3 regions of the Azohydromonas sp. genome follow, and region 3 is predicted to be linked to each of the others. Evidence: predicted binding sites of a transcription regulator. Region 3 holds the regulator's gene; each other region holds the start of a gene.
What was found. The regulator FNR, encoded in region 3, switches genes on or off when oxygen is low (the NO sensors DNR and NnrR bind a similar motif). The targets are predictions, from matches to a motif close to TTGATNNNNATCAA.

Region 1 (5,842 bases), on a different contig from region 3:
TCGGCGCCGGCGGCGTCGTCGTCGTGCACCACGACCGCGACCCGCAGCTGCTGTACCCCGAGCTGGCGCAGATCGGCTGGGGCGCGGAGCAGGTCGCCGGCGACCCCGGCGAGGTGCGGCTGCGACTCGCCGCGCTGCCGTGAGCGCCGGGCCGATCCGCAAGCCGGCCAAGCTCGGCGGCACCTTCCTTGCCGGCGCGAAGGGCCGGCTGCTGCCGGCGTCGGTGCCGCTGCGCTTCTTCGGCGCCGCGGTGGCGTTCCACGCGCTGGCCTGGCTGGCGCTGCTGGCCGGCGCCGCCGACTGGGCGCAGTGGCGCGGCGGGCTGGGCTGGCCGCTGGCGGCGCTGCACCTGGTGACGCTGGGCACGCTGCTGTCGAGCGCGATCGGCGCCAGCCTGCAGCTGCTGCCGGTGGCCACGCGCCAGCCGGTGCGCTCGCCGCGCGTGGCCGCCGCGCTGTGGTGGGTCTACGTGCCCGGCGTGGCCACGCTGGCGCTGGGCATGGGGCTGGCGCACCCGACGCTGCTCGCGCTCGGCGCCGCCGCGGTGGTCGCGGCGCTGGTGGCCTGGGCGGCGCTGCTGGGCCTGAACCTGCTGGGCGCGCGCGGCATGCCCGGCGTCGTGCTGCACGGTTGGGGCGCGCTGGCGGCGCTGGCGCTGCTGGCGGCCAGCGCGCTGGCGCTGGTGGCGCTGTGGCTGGGCCACCCGCTGCTCGATCGCGACGCGGCGCGCGCGCTGCACCTGGCCGCCGGCGTGTTCGGCACGATGGGGCTGCTGGCGTTCGGGCTGTCGTACGTGCTGCTGCCGATGTTCGCGCTGTCGGGCGTGCCCGACGAGCGGCTGCAGCTGGCGTCGGGCGCCTCGGCGCTGGCGGCGGTCGCGCTGGCGGCGGTGGCGGCGTTCGACGTCGCGCCGCTGGCGCTGCGCGGCGCGGCGCTGGCCGCCGGCGCGCTGGCGCTGGCGCTGCACCTGAAGCTGATGCACCACGCGCTGGCCACCGGGATGCGCCGCGACCTGGGCCGCGCCCAGCAGCTCATGCGCGTGGGCTGGGGCGCGCTCGCGCTGGCGCTGGCCGTCGCGCTGCTGCAGCTGGCGGCGCCGGCGCTGGGGCTCGACGCCGGGCGGCTCGGCAGGCTGTTCGTCGTGCTCGCCGTCGGCGGCTGGCTGCTGAGTTTCCTGTTCGGCGTGCTGCAGCGCATCCTGCCGTTCCTCGCGTCGATGCACGCGGCGCGCGGCCAGCCGCGCCCGCCGACGCCGTCGGCGCTGACGCGCGAGCGCCCGCTGGCGTGGCACTTCGCGGCGCACCTGGTGGCGCTGGCGCTGCTCGCCGCCGCGGTGCTCGCCGACTCGGCCTGGCTGGCCGGCGCGGCGGCGCTCGCCGGCGGCGTCGGCGCCGTGGCGTTCGGCCTGTTCTACCTCGGCGTGTGGCAGCGGCTGCGCCACAGCCTGGCCACCCCGCCGCCCGCGACGGCCGCGCGCGGCTGATCTGGCGCAGGAACGCCGCACGCCGCAGCACGGACAATCCACGTTTCCATCCCCGGCGCCGCGCGCGCGCACCCGCCGCCGCGCCGCCATGCCCCGCCCGATGCTCTCGTTCCTGCCACCCTTCCTGCGCGGCGCGATCGCGTTCGCGCTGCTGGTGCTCAACACGCTGTTCTGGTGCGCGCCGCTGTTCGCGCTGTCGCTGGTCAAGCTGGCGCTGCCGTTCGACGCGGTGCGCCTGCGCGTGGACCCGCTGCTCAACGCGATCGCGACCCACTGGATCGCGTGCAACAGCGGCTGGATGCGGCTGACGCAGCGCACGCACTGGGACGTCGAGGGCGTCGACGCGCTGCGCTACGCCGACTGGTACCTGGTCAACGCCAACCACCAGACCTGGGTCGACATCTTCGTGCTGCAGCACGTGCTCAACCGCCGCATCCCGCTGCTGAAGTTCTTCCTCAAGCAGCAGCTGATCTACGTGCCGGTGATCGGGCTGGCCTGGTGGGCACTCGACTTCCCGTTCATGAGGCGGCACTCGAAGGCGGCACTGCGCGCGCGCCCCGAGCTGCGCGAGCAGGACCGCGAGACCACCCGTCGCGCCTGCGCGAAGTTCGCGCTGGTGCCCACCAGCGTGATGAACTTCGCCGAGGGCACGCGCTTCACCGCCGCCAAGCACCGCGCGCAGCACTCGCCGTACCGCCACCTGCTCAAGCCGAAGGCCGGCGCGCTGGCGCTGGCGCTGAACGCGATGGGCGAGCGATTCCACTCGCTGATCGACGCGACCATCGTCTACCCCGACGGCGCGCCGACCTTCTGGCAGTTCCTCGGCGGCCGCGTGCCGCGCATCGTCGTGCGCGTGCGCCAGCTGCCGATCCCGCCCGAGTTCTGCGCCGGCGACTACACCGCCGACGCGGCGTTCCGCGCGACCTTCCACCGCTGGCTCGAGCAGCTGTGGCTCGACAAGGACGCGCAGATCGGCGCGCTGCTCGGCGCGCCCGGGGCGGCAGCGCATGCCTGAGCGGGCCGGCCCAGCCCGTGCCCGCGCCGGCGGCCGGGTCGCGGCGCGCGCGTCCGATCGCCCGGCGGTTGACCTGCGGCAAGCCCACGACGGTGGCAGGCCCTTATTCTGGTATCGCAGTACCGAATTTGGTCCACCCTTGCACGACACACCGCCATGAGCTATTCGCGACAAGTCTCCCGCACGCTCGACGACGAGCACCGCGCCAGCCTCGAACTGCTCGGCCGCGTCGAGCGCGCGCTCGCGCGCGGCGACGACGCCGAGTGGCTGTCGCTGGCCGCACCGCTGGTGCGCCAGCTCGAGCACGAAATCGGCCGCCACTTCGACTTCGAGGAGCAGCAGCTGTTCCCGCGCATGGCCGACGCCGGCGACGGCGACCTCGCCGAACTGCTCGCCGAGGAGCACGCGAGCATCCGCGCGGTGGCCGAGGATCTGCTGCCGCTGGCGCGCGCGGCCGCCGCCGGCACGCCCGACGCCGCGTCGGCGGCGACGCTCAAGCGGCTGGCGCTGGAGATGGTCGAACGCCAGGTCGCGCACATCCAGAAGGAGACGATGGCGCTGCTGCCGCTGCTCGACGACCTGCTCGACGACGACGCCGACCGCGAACTCGCGTTCGCCTACGCTTGCGACTGAACCCGCCCCTGGGAGACCGACGATGAACACCCATGCCGCCACCGACGCCGCCGTGACCGTGCGTGCGCTCGCCGCCGACGACCTCGACGCCGTCGTCGCGATCGACGCCGCCATCGAGGGCCGCACCCGACGCGACTACATCGAGCGCCGGCTCGCCGCCGCGCGCCGCGAACCCGCCGCGCACGCGCAGTTCGCCGCCGTGGTCGGCCAGAGCCTGGCCGGCTTCATCCTCGCGCGCGTGCTGGCCGGCGAATTCGGCCGCCGCCGCCCGGCGCTGCGCCTCGAGCTGGTCGGCGTGCGCAACGACCTGCGCCACGCCGGCATCGGCCGGCGGCTGTTCGACGCGCTCGACACCTGGGCGCAGCGCCACGGCATGGCCGAGATGCGCACCGCCGCCGAGTGGCGCCACACCGACATGCTCGAGTGGTTCGACAGCCTGGGCTTCGACCTGGCGCCCGACCAGATCGTCGACACCGCGGTCGAGCCGGGCAGCTGGCGCCCCGAGCGCGACGGTCCGGTCGCGCTCGAGGCGGGCGAGGGCCCGGGCCACGAGATCGACTACGGCCGCGGCGAAGCCAACGACCACGAGCGCGTCGAGCGCGACGGCGCCGACGTGCGCTCGATGGTGCCCGAGGACCTCGACGCGATCGCGCGCATCGACCGCGACATCACCGGCCGCGACCGGCACGACTACATCGCCGCGCGGCTGGGCGAGGCGATGGACGACGCCGGCGTGCGCGTGTCGCTGACCGCGCGCCGCGACGGCGCGATCGTCGGCTACCTGATGGCGCGCGCCGACCTGGGCGACTTCGGCCGCACCGAGCCGGTGGCGGTGATCGACACGCTGGGCGTCGACCCCGAGTACGCGCGCCGCGGCGTCGGCCGCGCGCTGCTCGCGCAGCTGTTCGCCAACCTCGGCGCGCTGCGCGTCGAGCGCGTCGAGACCATCGTGCCGCAGCGCGACCTCGCGCTGCTGGGTTTCCTGCACGCCGCGGGGTTCGCGCCGTCGCAGCGCCTGTCGTTCGTGCGCGCGCGGGAGGCCGGCGCGTGAACCTGCCCGACGAAGACGCGGTGCGCGAGGCGCTGCGCCAGGTGATGGACCCCGAGGCGGGGATGAACATCGTCGACCTCGGACTGATCTACGGCGTCGAGGTCGACGACGGCGGCGTGCGCGTCGAGATGACGATGACCAGCGCCGCGTGCCCGATGGCCGACATGATCGTCGACGAGGTGCACGCGGCGCTGGGCTCGGTGGTGCCGTCGGGCGTGCCGGTCGACGTCGAGCTGGTGTGGGACCCGCCGTGGACGCCCGAGCGCATGAGCGGGTTCGCGCGGGAGCACTTCGGGTGGGGCAAGTTCTGACCCCCCGCCGAAGCGGCTGCGGCGCGGCGCCCGCCGCAAGGGTCGCGCCGCGGCCCGTGGGCGCGGCACGTGGCGTGGCGGCACGGACGACACCTTGCAGCGCAGCGCAGTGACCCCCGAAGCCGGTCGCGCCGGCGAGCGCACGGCGCGCGAGCGGCGACCGGCGTGGTGGCGCGTGCCGCTGCTGGCGTTCGGCTTCGTCGCGCTGTTCGCCGGCGTCGGCGCCGGGCTCGCGCGGCTGGGGTGGACCATGCCCGACGTCGCCACCGGCGCGGCGGCGCTGCACGGGCCGCTGATGGTGTGCGGCTTCTTCGGCGTGGTCATCGCGCTCGAGCGCGCGGTGGCCATCGGCCGCGCCTGGGCCTACGCCGGGCCGCTGCTCGCCGGGCTCGGCACCGCAGCGGTGATGCACGGCGCCGCGCCGGCCGCGCCCTGGCTGTACCTGGCCGGCAGCGTCGTGCTGCTGGCCGCCTCGCTCGACGTGCTGCGCCGCCAGCGCGAGCTGTTCATGCTCGTCATCGCGGTGGCCGCCGGCTGCTGGAGCGTGGGCACCGCGCTGTGGGCCGCCGGCGCCGCGGTGCACCAGGTGGTCGGCTGGTGGCTCGGCTTCCTGGTGCTGACGATCGCCGGCGAGCGCCTCGAGCTGTCGCGTTTCATGCCGCCGTCGCGCGGCGCCGAGCGGCTGTTCGCGGCGCTGGTGGCCGCGGCGCTCGCCGCGCTGGTGCTGTGGCCGCAGCCGTGGGCGCCGCGGTTGTTCGGCGTCGTGCTGGTCGCGCTGGCGGCCTGGCTGCTGCGCCACGACATCGCGCGGCGCACGGTGCGCCAGCGCGGGCTCACCCGTTTCATCGCGGTGTGCCTGCTGTCGGGCTACTTCTGGCTCGCCACCGGTGGCGCGGTGATCGCCGCCGCCGGTGTCGAGCCCGGCGGCGCCGCCTACGACGCGGCGCTGCACGCGCTGCTGCTGGGCTTCGTGTTCGCGATGGTGTTCGGCCACGCCCCCATCATCTTCCCCGCGGTGCTGCGCGTCGCGGTGCCGTACCACCCGCGCTTCTACGTGCCGCTGGTGCTGCTGCATGCGTCGCTGGCGCTGCGCCTGCTCGGCGACGCGTCCGGGCAGTTCGAGTGGCAGCGCTGGGGCGCGCTGCTGTCGGCGCTGGCGCTGCTGGGCTTCATCGCCAGCACCGCGGCGGCGGTGGTGCAGGGCCGGCGCTCGCCGGCGCGACGGGGCACGGCGCGCTGAGGCCCGAGGCGATGGGGGCGATGGACCGCGCCACCCTCCTGATCGTCGACGACGACCCGGCGCTGCGGCGCACGCTGCAGCTGCGGCTGCGCGAGGAGGGCTTTCGCGT
Region 2 (5,842 bases), on a different contig from region 3:
GCCGCCAGGGCATCAACCGGCTGTTCACCTGGCCGCTGATCTTCGCCGCCGCGCTGCTGAGCTTCGCGCACGGTGCCAACGACGTGGCCAACGCGGTGGGGCCGCTGGCGGCGGTGGTCGACGCAGTGCGCAGCGGCTCGGTGTCGGGACAGGCGGCGATCCCGCCGTGGGTGATGGTGGTCGGCGCCGTCGGCATCTCGATCGGGCTGCTGCTGTACGGTCCGCGGCTGATCCGCAAGGTCGGCAGCGAGATCACCGAGCTCGACCAGATGCGCGCCTACTGCGTGGCGATGGCCGCCGCGGTGACGGTGATCGTCGCGTCGCAGCTCGGCCTGCCGGTGAGCTCGACGCACATCGCGGTCGGCGGCGTGTTCGGCGTGGGCTTCCTGCGCGAGCTGCTGCACCGCCCGCACGCGCACGCGATCGGTTTCATCCGCATGCACCACGCGGGCCAGGACAAGGAGGTCGTCGACCGCTTCCTCGACGACTTCCTGCGCGCCTCGCTCGAGCGCAAGCGCGAGATGCTCGACGCGCTCAAGCGCCACACCGCGGCCGCCGACCTGAGCAAGTTCGAGCGCAAGCAGCTCAAGCGGGTGTACCGCGAGGACCTGGTCAAGCGCTCGGAGCTGGTGAAGATCGTCGCGGCCTGGCTGGTCACGGTGCCGGTGTCGGCGGCACTGGGTGCGCTGATCTACTTCATGATCTTCGGCATGGTCAACGCCTGACCGGCGCGCGTCGGGCGGCCTCGGGCCCGCGGCGCACGCTCAGAGCCGGTAGCGCTGCGCCAGCGCGTTCTGCACGCGCTGCACCACCGCGAACGCGTCCTTCAGCTGGTCGCGCTCGAAGCTCGACAGCTCGTCGAGGGGAAGGTGGTTGTCGGGGGCGAGCCCGGCGGCGGTCTGGCGCGCCTGGTGCTGCAGGCGCAGGCTGCCGAGGAACTCGAGCGCGTCGCGCAGGTCGCGCGCGTCGCGCTCGCCGATCTCGCCGTCGCGGCCGGCCACCGACAGGCGCTCGTGCGTGCCGACCTGCGGGTGCCCGCCGGCCAGCGCGACGATGCGCGCCAGGTCGACGATCGGCACGATGCCCTGGTGCTTCAGGTCGATGGTGCCGCGGTGCTCGCCCGAGCGCGCCACCGCGATGCCGCCGAACAGGCCGATCGGCGGACGGTGCGTCAGCGCGTTGGCGACCATGTGCGCGAGGAACAGGCCGTTGTGCCGCGTGTGCTGCAGCACGTCGCGGCGCAGCGACTCGAGCAGGTCGTCGCGGCCGTAGACGCAGCGCAGGTCGAAGAACACGCAGGTCAGCACCAGCGCCATCGGCTCGGGCTCGTCGGTCCAGTGGTGGAAGTAGGCGAGCCAGCGCCGGCGCGGCTGCCGCCAGGCGGCGTTGCGCGCCATCATGTCGCCCGGGCAGTGCACGTAGCCGCAGGCGGCGAGCCCGTCGTTGACCTGCTGCGCGAGCGCCTCGAAGTACGCGCCGTGTGCCGCGGCGTCGTAGGCGTCGTCGATCAGCAGCGCGTTGTCCTGGTCGCTCTTGGCGGTCTGCTCGTTGCGCGCCTGCGAGCCGGCGGCCAGCCACGCGTAGTCCACCGGCGGCGGCCCGAGGCGCGCCTCGGCCAGCTGCAGCAGCCGCGTCGTCAGCGCGTCGGTGATCGCGGTCACGAGGCGACCGGCCGCGTAGGCGCTGGCGCGCGCCGCCGCCAGGTGGCGCTGCAGCGCCTGCACCTTGCCGGCGGCGGCGATCAGCCCGTCGAGCGACGACTGCCGGTAGATCTCGCCGGCGAGGAACACCGCCGAGGTGCCGTGCTGCTCGGTGACGTCGGTGGCGGTGACGATGCCGGCGACGCGCTGGCCGTCGAGCACCGGCATGTGGTGGATGTTGTGCCGCGCCATCAGTCGCAGCGCCTCGAACGCCGGCTGCGCGACGTCGATGGTCAGCGGCGCGACGGTCGCGATGTCGACCACCGGGCGCGCCGGGTCGACGTCGGCGGCGAGCGCACGGTTGCGCAGGTCGCGGTCGGTGACCAGGCCGAGCAGGTGGTCGCGCTCGACGAGCAGCACCGACGACACGCGCTCGTCGCGCATCAGCCGCGCGGCCTCGGCGATCGACGCGGTCGGCGCCAGCGTCACCGGTGCGCGCCGCAGCAGCGCGCGCACCGGCGTGGACAGCAGGTTCAGGTGCGTGTCGACCGGCGGCGCGACCGGCGCCCGCGGCGGCGCCAGGTGGAACGCCAGCGCCGGCTCGTCGGCGCACAGTGCGGCGACGACGTCGGCGCCGACGAAGGCCAGCGTGCAGTCCCCGCGCGCCTGCGCCCGCCACGTCGCCGGATCGCCGCGCGGCTCGGCGCCGGCGCCGAACAGCGCGCCGCGTTCGACGACCACGGCGGCGTCGTGGCGCGTGTCGTGCAGTTCGACCCGGCCGTCGAGCACCAGCGCGAGGCGTTCGCCGAGCTGGCCGGCAGCGGCCAGCGTGGCGCCGTCGGCGTGCCGCTCGACGACGAAGCGCTGCGCCAGCCGTGCGCGCGCCGCCGGCGACAGCGCAGCGAAGACGCGGTGCGCGTCGAGCAGCGGCAGCACGCGGGGGTCGGCGGGTCCGGTCATCGCAGGGCGTCGGTCGGCTGCCGGAGTCTCGCCGATCGGCCTGCGGTCGGCCCGGCAGCGGGGGCGTGGTACTTGAGCGAAGTCAAGTCGTGCGCGGCGCAGCGGGCTAGAGTGCGCCGATGACGCGCCAACGCCGCCCGTGGTCGGTCGCCACCAAGCTGCTGGCGATCGGCGGCGTGCTGGGCGCACTGCTCGTGCTCGCGATCGGGCAGACGCTGTGGGTGGCGTGGCATTTCGAGGGCAGCGCGGCGGCGGTCAACGAAGCCGGTCGCATGCGCATGCAGGTCTGGCGGCTGGCGACGATGCTGCAGGCCGGCACGCCCGACGACGCGCAGGCGCTCGGGCGCACTTTCGACGACAGCATCGAGCTGCTGCGCGAGGGCGACGCGCTGCGCCCGCTGTTCGTGCCGTGGAACGCCGACACGCGCGCGCGCTTCGACGAGGTCGTGCGCGGGTGGGACGGGCTGCGCGCGCTGTGGCTCGGCGCGGCGACGCCGCCGCCGTCGCGGGCGGCCGAGCAGGCCGACGCCTTCGTCGCCTCGGTCGACCGCTTCGTGTTGGCCATCGAGCACGAGCTGGCGCGCCTGACGGCGATCCTCAACCTGTCGCAGATGGCGATGATGGCGCTGGCGCTGGGCGGTGCGGTGGTGCTGCTGTACACCGGCTACCTGCTGGTCATCGAGCCGCTCGGCCGGCTGCGCAGCGGCCTGCACAGCGTCGAACGCGGCGACTTCGACACGCGCGTCGAGGTGACCAGCCTCGACGAGTTCGGCCAGCTCGCGCGCGGGTTCAACCGCATGTCGGCGACGCTGCAGTCGCTGTACCGCGGGCTCGAGGACCGCGTGCGCGAGAAGACCGCGCGACTGCAGGAGCAGAGCGAGCGGCTGGCGGCGCTGTACGAGGTCAGCCTGTTCCTCGGCGAGGCGGCGACGCTCGACGAGCTGGCGCGCGGCTTCGCGCAGAAGGTGCGGCGCATCGCCCGGGCCGACGCCGCGGCGATCCGCTGGTCGGACGAGGCCAACCAGCGCTACCTGCTGCTCGCCGGCGACTGCCTGCCCACCGCGATGGCGCACGACGAGCGCTGCGTGCCCAGCGGAACCTGCCACTGCGGCCAGCCGCTGAGCACCGCGGCCAACGCGCGCGTGGTGCCGATCGTGCCCGACGGGGGCGCGACGCTGGGCTGCGCGCGCGAGGGTTTCGAGTCGCTGGTCACGGTGCCGCTGCACCTGCAGCAGCGCGTGCTCGGCGAGGTCGACCTGTTCTACCGCCACCCGGTCACGCTCGGCGACGACGAGCGTGGCGTGCTCGAGGCGCTCGCGCACCACCTGGCCAGCGCGATGGAGAGCCTGCGCGTGGCCGCGCTCGAGCGCGAGAGCGCGGTGGCCGAGGAGCGCGGGCTGCTGGCGCGCGAGCTGCACGACTCGATCGCGCAGTCGCTGTCGTTCCTGAAGATCCAGGTGCAGCTGCTGCGCCAGGCGACGCAGCGCGGCGACGGCGACGCCGTCGCGCGCGCGCTCGACGAACTCGACGCCGGCGTGCGCGAGAGCACCGCCGACGTGCGCGAGCTGCTGGTGCACTTCCGCACGCGCACGCAGGGCGAGCACATCGAGCCGGCGCTGCGCACCACGCTGCGCAAGTTCGAGCACCAGAGCGGGCTGCGCACGCACCTGCAGGTCGAGGGCCACGGTCTGCCGCTGCCGCCCGACGTGCAGGTGCAGGTGCTGCACGTGATCCAGGAGGCGCTGTCGAACGTGCGCAAGCACGCGGAGGCGCGCGAGGTGTGGGTCGAGGTGCAGGCCGCGCCGCAGTGGCGCTTCGAGGTGCGCGACGACGGCGTGGGCTTCGACGCCGACGCGCCGCACGACGAGACGCACGTCGGGCTGGGCATCATGCACGAACGCGCGCGGCGCATCGGTGCGCAGGTGCAGGTCGACGCGGTCCCGGGCGCTGGCACCTGCGTGACGCTGACGCTGCCCAGCGCGACGCCGCCGGCCGCGGTGGGCGCGCCGCCGGCGGCGGTGGCCGCGTGAGGGGAGGTCGGCGGTGGCGCGCATCCGCCTGCTGGTCGTCGACGACCACACGCTGTTCCGTCGCGGGCTGGTCGCGCTGCTGGCGCAGGACGGGCGCTTCGAGGTCGTCGGCGAGGCGGGCGACGCCGGGCAGGCGCAGCGGCTCGCCGGCGAGCGCCGCCCCGACCTGATCCTGCTCGACAACCACCTGCCCGGCGTCGCCGGCGTCGACGCGCTGCAGGGCCTGCGCGAGGCCGCGCCGCAGGCGCGTGTGCTGATGCTCACCGTCAGCGAGGACGAACGCGACCTCGCCGCCGCGCTGCGCGCCGGCGCCAGCGGCTACCTGCTGAAGACCATCGACAGCGACGCGCTCGCCGCGAGCATCGTGCGCGCGATGGCCGGCGAGTCCGTCGTCAGCCCGGAGATGACCGGCAAACTCGTCGACGCGTTCCGCCAGCTGCACCCGCCGGCGGCGCCGCAGCCGCCGGCCGACGTGCGCGCCGACGCGATCCACGCGCTGTCGCCGCGCGAGCGCGAGATCCTGCGCTGCATCGCGCGCGGCGCGAGCAACAAGGAGATCGCGCGCGAACTGGGCATCGCCGAGACCACGGTGAAGATCCACGTGCAGCACATCCTGCGCAAGCTCGACCTGGGTTCGCGCGTGCAGGCCGCCGTGTACGCGACCGAGCGCGGGCTCTGATCCGGCGCGGCGCGCTGTCACCTGCGCGACACGGGCACTCGAACCCGGGGGTGTCGAAATTCACGGCCGCGCGGTAAGGTCGGCGCGCGCCGGCGGCGGGCCGGCGCAATCGGCGCACCGGGGCCTGCAGCGGGGCGTCGCACCGAACCAGAAGAACGCCCTGCGGGTGATGGAGACACCCCCGATGATTCGATCGATGCATGCCGTGGCGGCGCTGGCCGCCGCGCTGCTGGCCGCCTGCGGCGGCGGCGCTGGAAACGCGCCCAGCGAGACCGCCCAGCGCGCGAACCCGGCCGACCCGGCGATGAGCGTGGTGCTGAGCGTGCTGTCGAGCCCGGCGCAGTGGGTTTCGGGCGGCGACGCGCGCATCCACGTGCGCGCCGCGCCCGGGCAGCGCGACAAGCTCGAACTGTGGCTCAACGGCAGCCGCGCCGACGTGGCGCTGAAGGAGGTCGCCGACGGCCTCGAGGGTGTGATCGGCGGGCTGAAGGCCGGCGACAACCGGCTCGAGGTCAGGCACCGCAACGCCAACG
Region 3 (5,842 bases):
GCGCGCCGGGCGCGGGCGCGCTCACGACAGGCAGTACGCGAGCACCTTGGCGCCCAGGTCGTGCCCGAGCGCCCACGCCGACGCCGCCGCGAGCCCGAGCCCGGCCAGCCGCACCGCGCCGCCGCCGGCCAGCCAGCCGGCACCGGGCGCGCCGATGCGCCACCACAGCGCCGGCCCGACCCACAGCCCGACCGACGTGCCGACGGCGAACGCGGCCATGATCGACGCGCCGCCGACCGCGCCGTGGCCCAGCGCGGCCATCACCAGCGCCGAGTGCAGCAGCCCACAGGGCCAGGCCAGCCACAGCGCGCCGGCGGCGCCGGCCTTCAGCGGGCCGGGCCAGCGCGCGCGCCGCGGCGTCGGGCCGTGCACCGGTTGCGGTGCACCGCCGGCGGCCGCCGGCGCACCGGCGGCCGCCAGCTCGCGCGACGTGCCTCGCCCGAGGTTGTCGAGGAAAGCCGGCTGCCGGCCGTGCCACAGCAGCCACACCCCCAGCGCCAGCGCCGCGGCGTGCACCAGCGTCCACAGCGGGCGCAGTGCCGGCGACCAGGCGGCGATGTCGGCCAGCGCGCCGACGCCGACGGCCACCACGGCGCCGCCGGCGGCGTAGCTGAGCAGCCGGCCCAGGTGCAGCGCCAGCAGCGCGCGCTGCGGGCGTGCACCGCCGCAGCGCCCGGCGATGCCGGCGCAGGCGGCGCCGCACATCGCCACGCAGTGCGGCGAGCCGGCCAGGCCCATCAGCAGCGCGCTCAGCGCAAGGGCGGTGTCCACCAGCCAGTGCCGCGGCGGGTCAGATGATGCGGGAGAAGCGCTCGCGCGTGCGGTCGGCCTGCAGGTATCGGTCGAAGGTCATCGCCACGGCGCGCACGAAGTACCAGCCCAGCGGCGTCACCGACACGCCCTCGGCGTCGATCTCGACGAGCCCCATCTCGGCCAGCGAGCGCAGCTGCTCGAGCTCGCTGGCGAAGTAGTCGCGAAAGCGCAGCAGGTGCGCCAGCTCGATCGACTCGAAGTCGACCCTGCCCTGGCACATCAGCGCCATGATCACCGCGCGGCGCACCAGGTCGTCGCGGCTGAGCGCCAGCCCGCGTTCGGTGGGAAACAGCTGCTGGCGCATCGCGTCGTAGTACTGCGGCAGCGTCTTCACGTTCTGGCTGTAGGTCGCGCCGATGCGCCCGATCGCCGACACGCCCAGGCCGATCAGGTCGCAGTCCGGCTGCGTGCTGTAGCCCTGGAAGTTGCGGTGCAGCCGACCCTGGCGCTTGGCCACCGCCAGCGAGTCGCCGGGCAGCGCGAAGTGGTCCATGCCGATGTACGCGTAGCCCATGCCGAGGAAGCCGCGGATCGCGTTGCCGAGCATCGTCACGCGGTCGGCCGGCGGCGGCAGCTGCGCCGGGTCGATGCGGCGCTGCGGCTTGAACCGCTGCGGCAGGTGCGCGTACGCGTACAGCGCGATGCGGTCCGGGCGCAGCTCGCCGACCTGGGCGATGGTGCGCGCCAGCGAGGCCGGCGTCTGCCGCGGCAGACCGTAGATCAGGTCGACGTTGGTCGACTCGAAGCCCAGCGCACGCGCGCTTGCCATCAGGTCGCGCACCATCTCGAACGACTGCACGCGGTGCACCGCCTTCTGCACGTCGGGGTCGAAGTCCTGCACGCCGAAGCTGATGCGGTTGAAGCCGGCGCGCGCGAGCTGCGCCAGGCGCTCGGCGGTGACGGTGCGCGGATCGACCTCGATCGACACCTCGGCGCCCGGCGCGATGCGGAAGGCGCGCCGCAGCGAGCCCATCAGCTGGTCGATCTCGGCGTCGCTGAGGAAGGTCGGCGAGCCGCCGCCGAAGTGCAGCTGCGACACCGACTGGCCCGTGCCCAGCGCCTGCACGTGCAGCCCGATCTCGACGTCGAGCGCGTCCAGGTACTGCTCGGCGCGCTCGTGGTGACGCGTGATGACCTTGTTGCAGGCGCAGTAGTAACACACCGACTCGCAGAACGGGATGTGCACGTACACCGACAGCGGCGGCGTACCGCCGACGGTGGCGCCCTGCGCGCGCTGCGCCAGCGCCTGCGCATACTCGGCCGGCCCGAAGGCCTCGACGAAGCGGTCGGCGGTGGGGTACGAGGTGTAGCGCGGCCCCGGCTTGTCGAGCCGGGCCAGCAGCGCCTCGGACAGCACCGGCTCGACCGGCGCGTCCTGTTCGACCAGATCTTGCATGCCGCCGACTGTGCCAAAGCGGTGGACCGAGGGGTTGACATGCATCAAGTGGGGGTGCGCGCCGACAACCAAGAATCCCGGCTGGTTTGAGGCATATCATGCGGTCCATCGAGCCCACCGGTCCCCTGTCGACACCGACCCGTTCGCCTCGGCTTCACGCACCGCCGCCTCGCCCCATGACCACCCAGCCCCCGATCCGCCCCGATTCGTTCAAGGTCGCCTGCTCCAGTTGCAGCCTGCGCGAGCTGTGCCTGCCGGTCGGACTGAACAGTCACGACCTCGAGCACCTCGACACGCTGGTGGCCACGCGGCGCAGCGTCGCCCGCGGCGACCAGCTGTTCCGCAGCGGCGACGCGTTCCAGTCGCTGTACGCGGTGCGCACCGGTTTCTTCAAGACCTGCGTCACCGCCGAGGACGGACGCGACCAGGTCACCGGGTTCCAGATGGCCGGCGAGCTGCTCGGGCTCGACGGCATCGGCACCGACCGCCACACGGTCGACGCGGTCGCGCTCGAGGACTCGCAGGTGTGCGTGATCCCGTTCGAGGAGCTGGAGCGGCTGTCGCGCGAGTTCAACAACCTGCAGCACCAGTTCCACCGCATCATGAGCCGCGAGATCGTGCGCGACCACGGCGTGATGCTGCTGCTGGGCAGCATGCGCGCCGAGGAACGCCTGGCCGCGTTCCTGCTGAACCTGACGCAGCGGCTGCAGGCCCGAGGCTTCTCGGGCACGTCGCTGATCCTGCGCATGACGCGCGAGGAGATCGGCAGCTACCTGGGGCTGAAGCTCGAGACCGTGAGCCGCACCTTCTCGAAGTTCCAGGACGACGGCCTGCTCGAGGTCAAGCAGCGGCAGATCACGATCATCGACCAGGCCGGGCTACAGCAGCTGGTCAACGGCGCCACCTGCTGAGCGCGTGCCCGCCGGGCGCGATCAGGGGCCGTCGGGCGACATCCGCCCCTCGTTGATGTCGCGCGCCGAGCAGGCGAGCAGTTGGCTGATGAAGCCGGCTGCGGCGATGACCGCCCAGAACACCAGGAACGCCACGCTGTAGACCGCCAGCGGCGGCCAGTCGAGCGAAGCGCCGCCGAAGCCGTGCAGGCTGCCGGGGTCGACGACGGCGAACACCAGCATCTCGAGCACGCCGGCCATCAGGAACGCCGGCCACAGCACGGTCTGCAGGCGCCGGCCGATGCTCGCGGTGCTCACGCGACGGCCCTCCTGTCGCTGCGCGGCCACGTCGTCCCCGATGCAGCACGGGCGCCGCCTTCGGGCGGCCGGGTGGCGGCGCTCATCGCGACGGCGGCGTGGCCGCGTGGTTGCGCGCCTGCACCGCCGGCGACGTCGCGGTCGGCGCCATCGATGCACGCCGCGCCGACGTGTCGAGCACCGGGTCGGCGCCGCGCACCGCGATCACCGCGGTGACGATGCCGGCGACGACGACGGTCAGCGGGCCGCCGATCACCAGCCAGACCATGCCCACCCGCCACCAGGGCGTCGGCTTCGGGGCGGCATCCTTGTGGCGCATGCGGTTCTCCTCGTGGATGGTGGCCATCAGCGCGGCACAACGAAGGTGGACTTCTCCACCACCCGTGCCGCCGCCTGGTCGCCGTCGGCGACGCGTTCGATGACGAACTCGACCGGGTGCGCGCCGCTGCCCAGCGCCTGCGCGGCCTGCGGCGGGATGCGCACCGCGGTGGGCACCCAGCGCGCCTGCGCCGGCCCCACCCGCACCTCGCCGCCGGCGTCGACCTGCGCACCGTCCATGCCGCGCACGCCGACGGTGTAGCGCTGCTCGCGCTCGGTGGCGTTCATCACCTGAAGCCGGTAGACGTTCTCGATGTGGCCGGCGTCGACCAGCCGCGCCAGCGAGGCGCGGTCGCGCACGACGTCGACCCGAAACGGACTGCGCAGCGCGACGCTCGTCAGCAACGCGCCGGCGACCAGCACCAGCACCGCGGTGTAGACCAGCACGCGCGGGCGCAGCACGCGCGCCAGCATCTGCGCACGGCTCCAGTGGTGGGTCATGCCGTTCTGCGTCGCGTAGCGGATCAGCCCGCGCGGGTACTGCATCTTGTCCATCACGCCGTCGCACACGTCGACGCAGGCGGCGCAGCCGATGCACTCGTACTGCAGGCCCTTGCGGATGTCGATGCCGGTCGGACACACCTGCACGCACAGCCCGCAGTCGATGCAGTGCCCCAGGTTGGCCGCCTTCAGGTCGGTCTTGCGCCCGCGCGTGCCGCGCGGCTCGCCACGCTCGGCGTCGTAGCTGATGATCATCGTGTCCTTGTCGAACATCGCGCTCTGGAAGCGCGCGTACGGACACATGTACTTGCACACCTGCTCGCGCATGTAGCCGGCGTTGCCGTAGGTCGCGAAGCCGTAGAACAGCACCCAGAAGGTCTCCCACGGCCCGAGCCCGAAACCGGCGACGGCCGGCACCAGTTCGCGGATCGGCGTGAAGTAGCCGACGAAGGTGATGCCGGTCCACAGCCCGATCGCCACCCACGCCACCTGCTTGGCCACCGCGCGCCAGGTGCGGTCGAGGCTCCAGGGGCCGGCGTCGCGCTTCATGCGCTGCATGCGGTCGCCCTCGAAACGCCGCTCGACCCACATGAAGATCTCGGTGTAGACGGTCTGCGGGCACGCGAAGCCGCACCACAGGCGCCCGGCCACCGCGGTGAACAGGAACAGGCCGTACGCCGAGATGATCAGCAGCGCCGTCAGGTAGATGAAGTCCTGCGGGTACAGCACCAGCCCGAAGATGTAGAAGCGCCGCGACGCGAGGTCGAACAGCACCGCCTGGCGCGCGTTCCAGTCGAGCCAGGGCAGCCCGTAGAACACCAGCTGCGTCAGCCACACCAGCGCCCAGCGCCAGCCGGCGAACCAGCCGCTGACCGCCCGCGCGTAGATCTTGCGCTGCTTCTGGTACAGCGACACCAGCTCGGCGGCGCTGTCGCCGCCGGGCGAAGGTGCGGCGTTCGGCGCCGCGGCCGGCACGGGCCCGGAACTGCTCATCGCGGACTCGCCGGCGCGGCCACCGTCACTGCCGGGCCACCTGCGTCGGCTGCGACAGGCTCCAGACGTAGGCGCCGAGCACGTGGATCTGCTCGGCGGTCAGCAGCCGGCCCTGCGCCGGCATCATGTTGTTGATGCCGTTGGTGATCGCGCGCACGATCGCCGCCTCGCCCCAGCCGTGCAGCCACACGTTGTTCGTCAGGTCGGGTGCACCCATCGCGGTGTTGCCCTTGCCGTCGGCGCCGTGGCAGGCCGCGCAGGCCGCGAACTTCGCCCGGCCCAGCTGCGCGTACACCGAGTTGTGCGCGGTGCCCGACAGGCTGAGCACGTAGTGCGCAACGTTGCGCACGTCCTCGCCCGAACCCACCGCCTCGGCCATCGGCGGCATCACGCCGTTGCGGCCGTTGGCGATCGACTCCTTGATCTGCTCGTGGGCGCCGCCGTACATCCACTCGCCGTCGGTCAGGTTCGGGAAACCGAGGCTGCCGCGGCCGTCGGAGCCATGGCACTGCGCGCAGTTGTTCAGGAACAGCCGCTGACCGATCTCCATCGCCTGGGTGTCCTTGGCCAGCGCGGCGGCGTCGAGCGCGGCGTACTTCGCGTACACCGGCGC

Region 1: a site for FNR is predicted at 2,567-2,580, ahead of PKC53_RS14430 (hemerythrin domain-containing protein). Genes of this name have one in related genera too.
Region 2: a site for FNR is predicted at 2,673-2,686, ahead of PKC53_RS11940 (type IV pili methyl-accepting chemotaxis transducer N-terminal domain-containing protein). Genes of this name have one in related genera too.

The regions. Positions count from the first base shown of each region.
Region 1 is NZ_DAOKZA010000042.1:11,243-17,084, forward strand. Features, by position in the region: gene PKC53_RS14415 (DUF2249 domain-containing protein) at 1-143, shown strand, start outside; gene PKC53_RS14420 (hypothetical protein) at 140-1,483, shown strand; gene PKC53_RS14425 (acyltransferase) at 1,584-2,498, shown strand; gene PKC53_RS14430 (hemerythrin domain-containing protein) at 2,655-3,131, shown strand; gene PKC53_RS14435 (GNAT family N-acetyltransferase) at 3,154-4,182, shown strand; gene PKC53_RS14440 (metal-sulfur cluster assembly factor) at 4,179-4,493, shown strand; gene PKC53_RS14445 (hypothetical protein) at 4,603-5,733, shown strand; gene PKC53_RS14450 (sigma 54-interacting transcriptional regulator) at 5,745-5,842, shown strand, end outside.
Region 2 is NZ_DAOKZA010000029.1:16,910-22,751, reverse strand. Features, by position in the region: gene PKC53_RS11950 (inorganic phosphate transporter) at 1-725, shown strand, start outside; gene PKC53_RS11945 (putative nucleotidyltransferase substrate binding domain-containing protein) at 765-2,600, opposite strand; gene PKC53_RS11940 (type IV pili methyl-accepting chemotaxis transducer N-terminal domain-containing protein) at 2,720-4,630, shown strand; gene PKC53_RS11935 (response regulator) at 4,644-5,309, shown strand; gene PKC53_RS11930 (DUF6351 family protein) at 5,494-5,842, shown strand, end outside.
Region 3 is NZ_DAOKZA010000077.1:2,043-7,884, reverse strand. Features, by position in the region: gene PKC53_RS17840 (sulfite exporter TauE/SafE family protein) at 22-771, opposite strand; gene hemN (oxygen-independent coproporphyrinogen III oxidase) at 791-2,209, opposite strand; gene fnr (fumarate/nitrate reduction transcriptional regulator Fnr) at 2,386-3,120, shown strand; gene PKC53_RS17825 (hypothetical protein) at 3,142-3,417, opposite strand; gene PKC53_RS17820 (nitrogen fixation protein FixH) at 3,500-3,763, opposite strand; gene ccoG (cytochrome c oxidase accessory protein CcoG) at 3,763-5,229, opposite strand; gene ccoP (cytochrome-c oxidase, cbb3-type subunit III) at 5,255-5,842, opposite strand, start outside.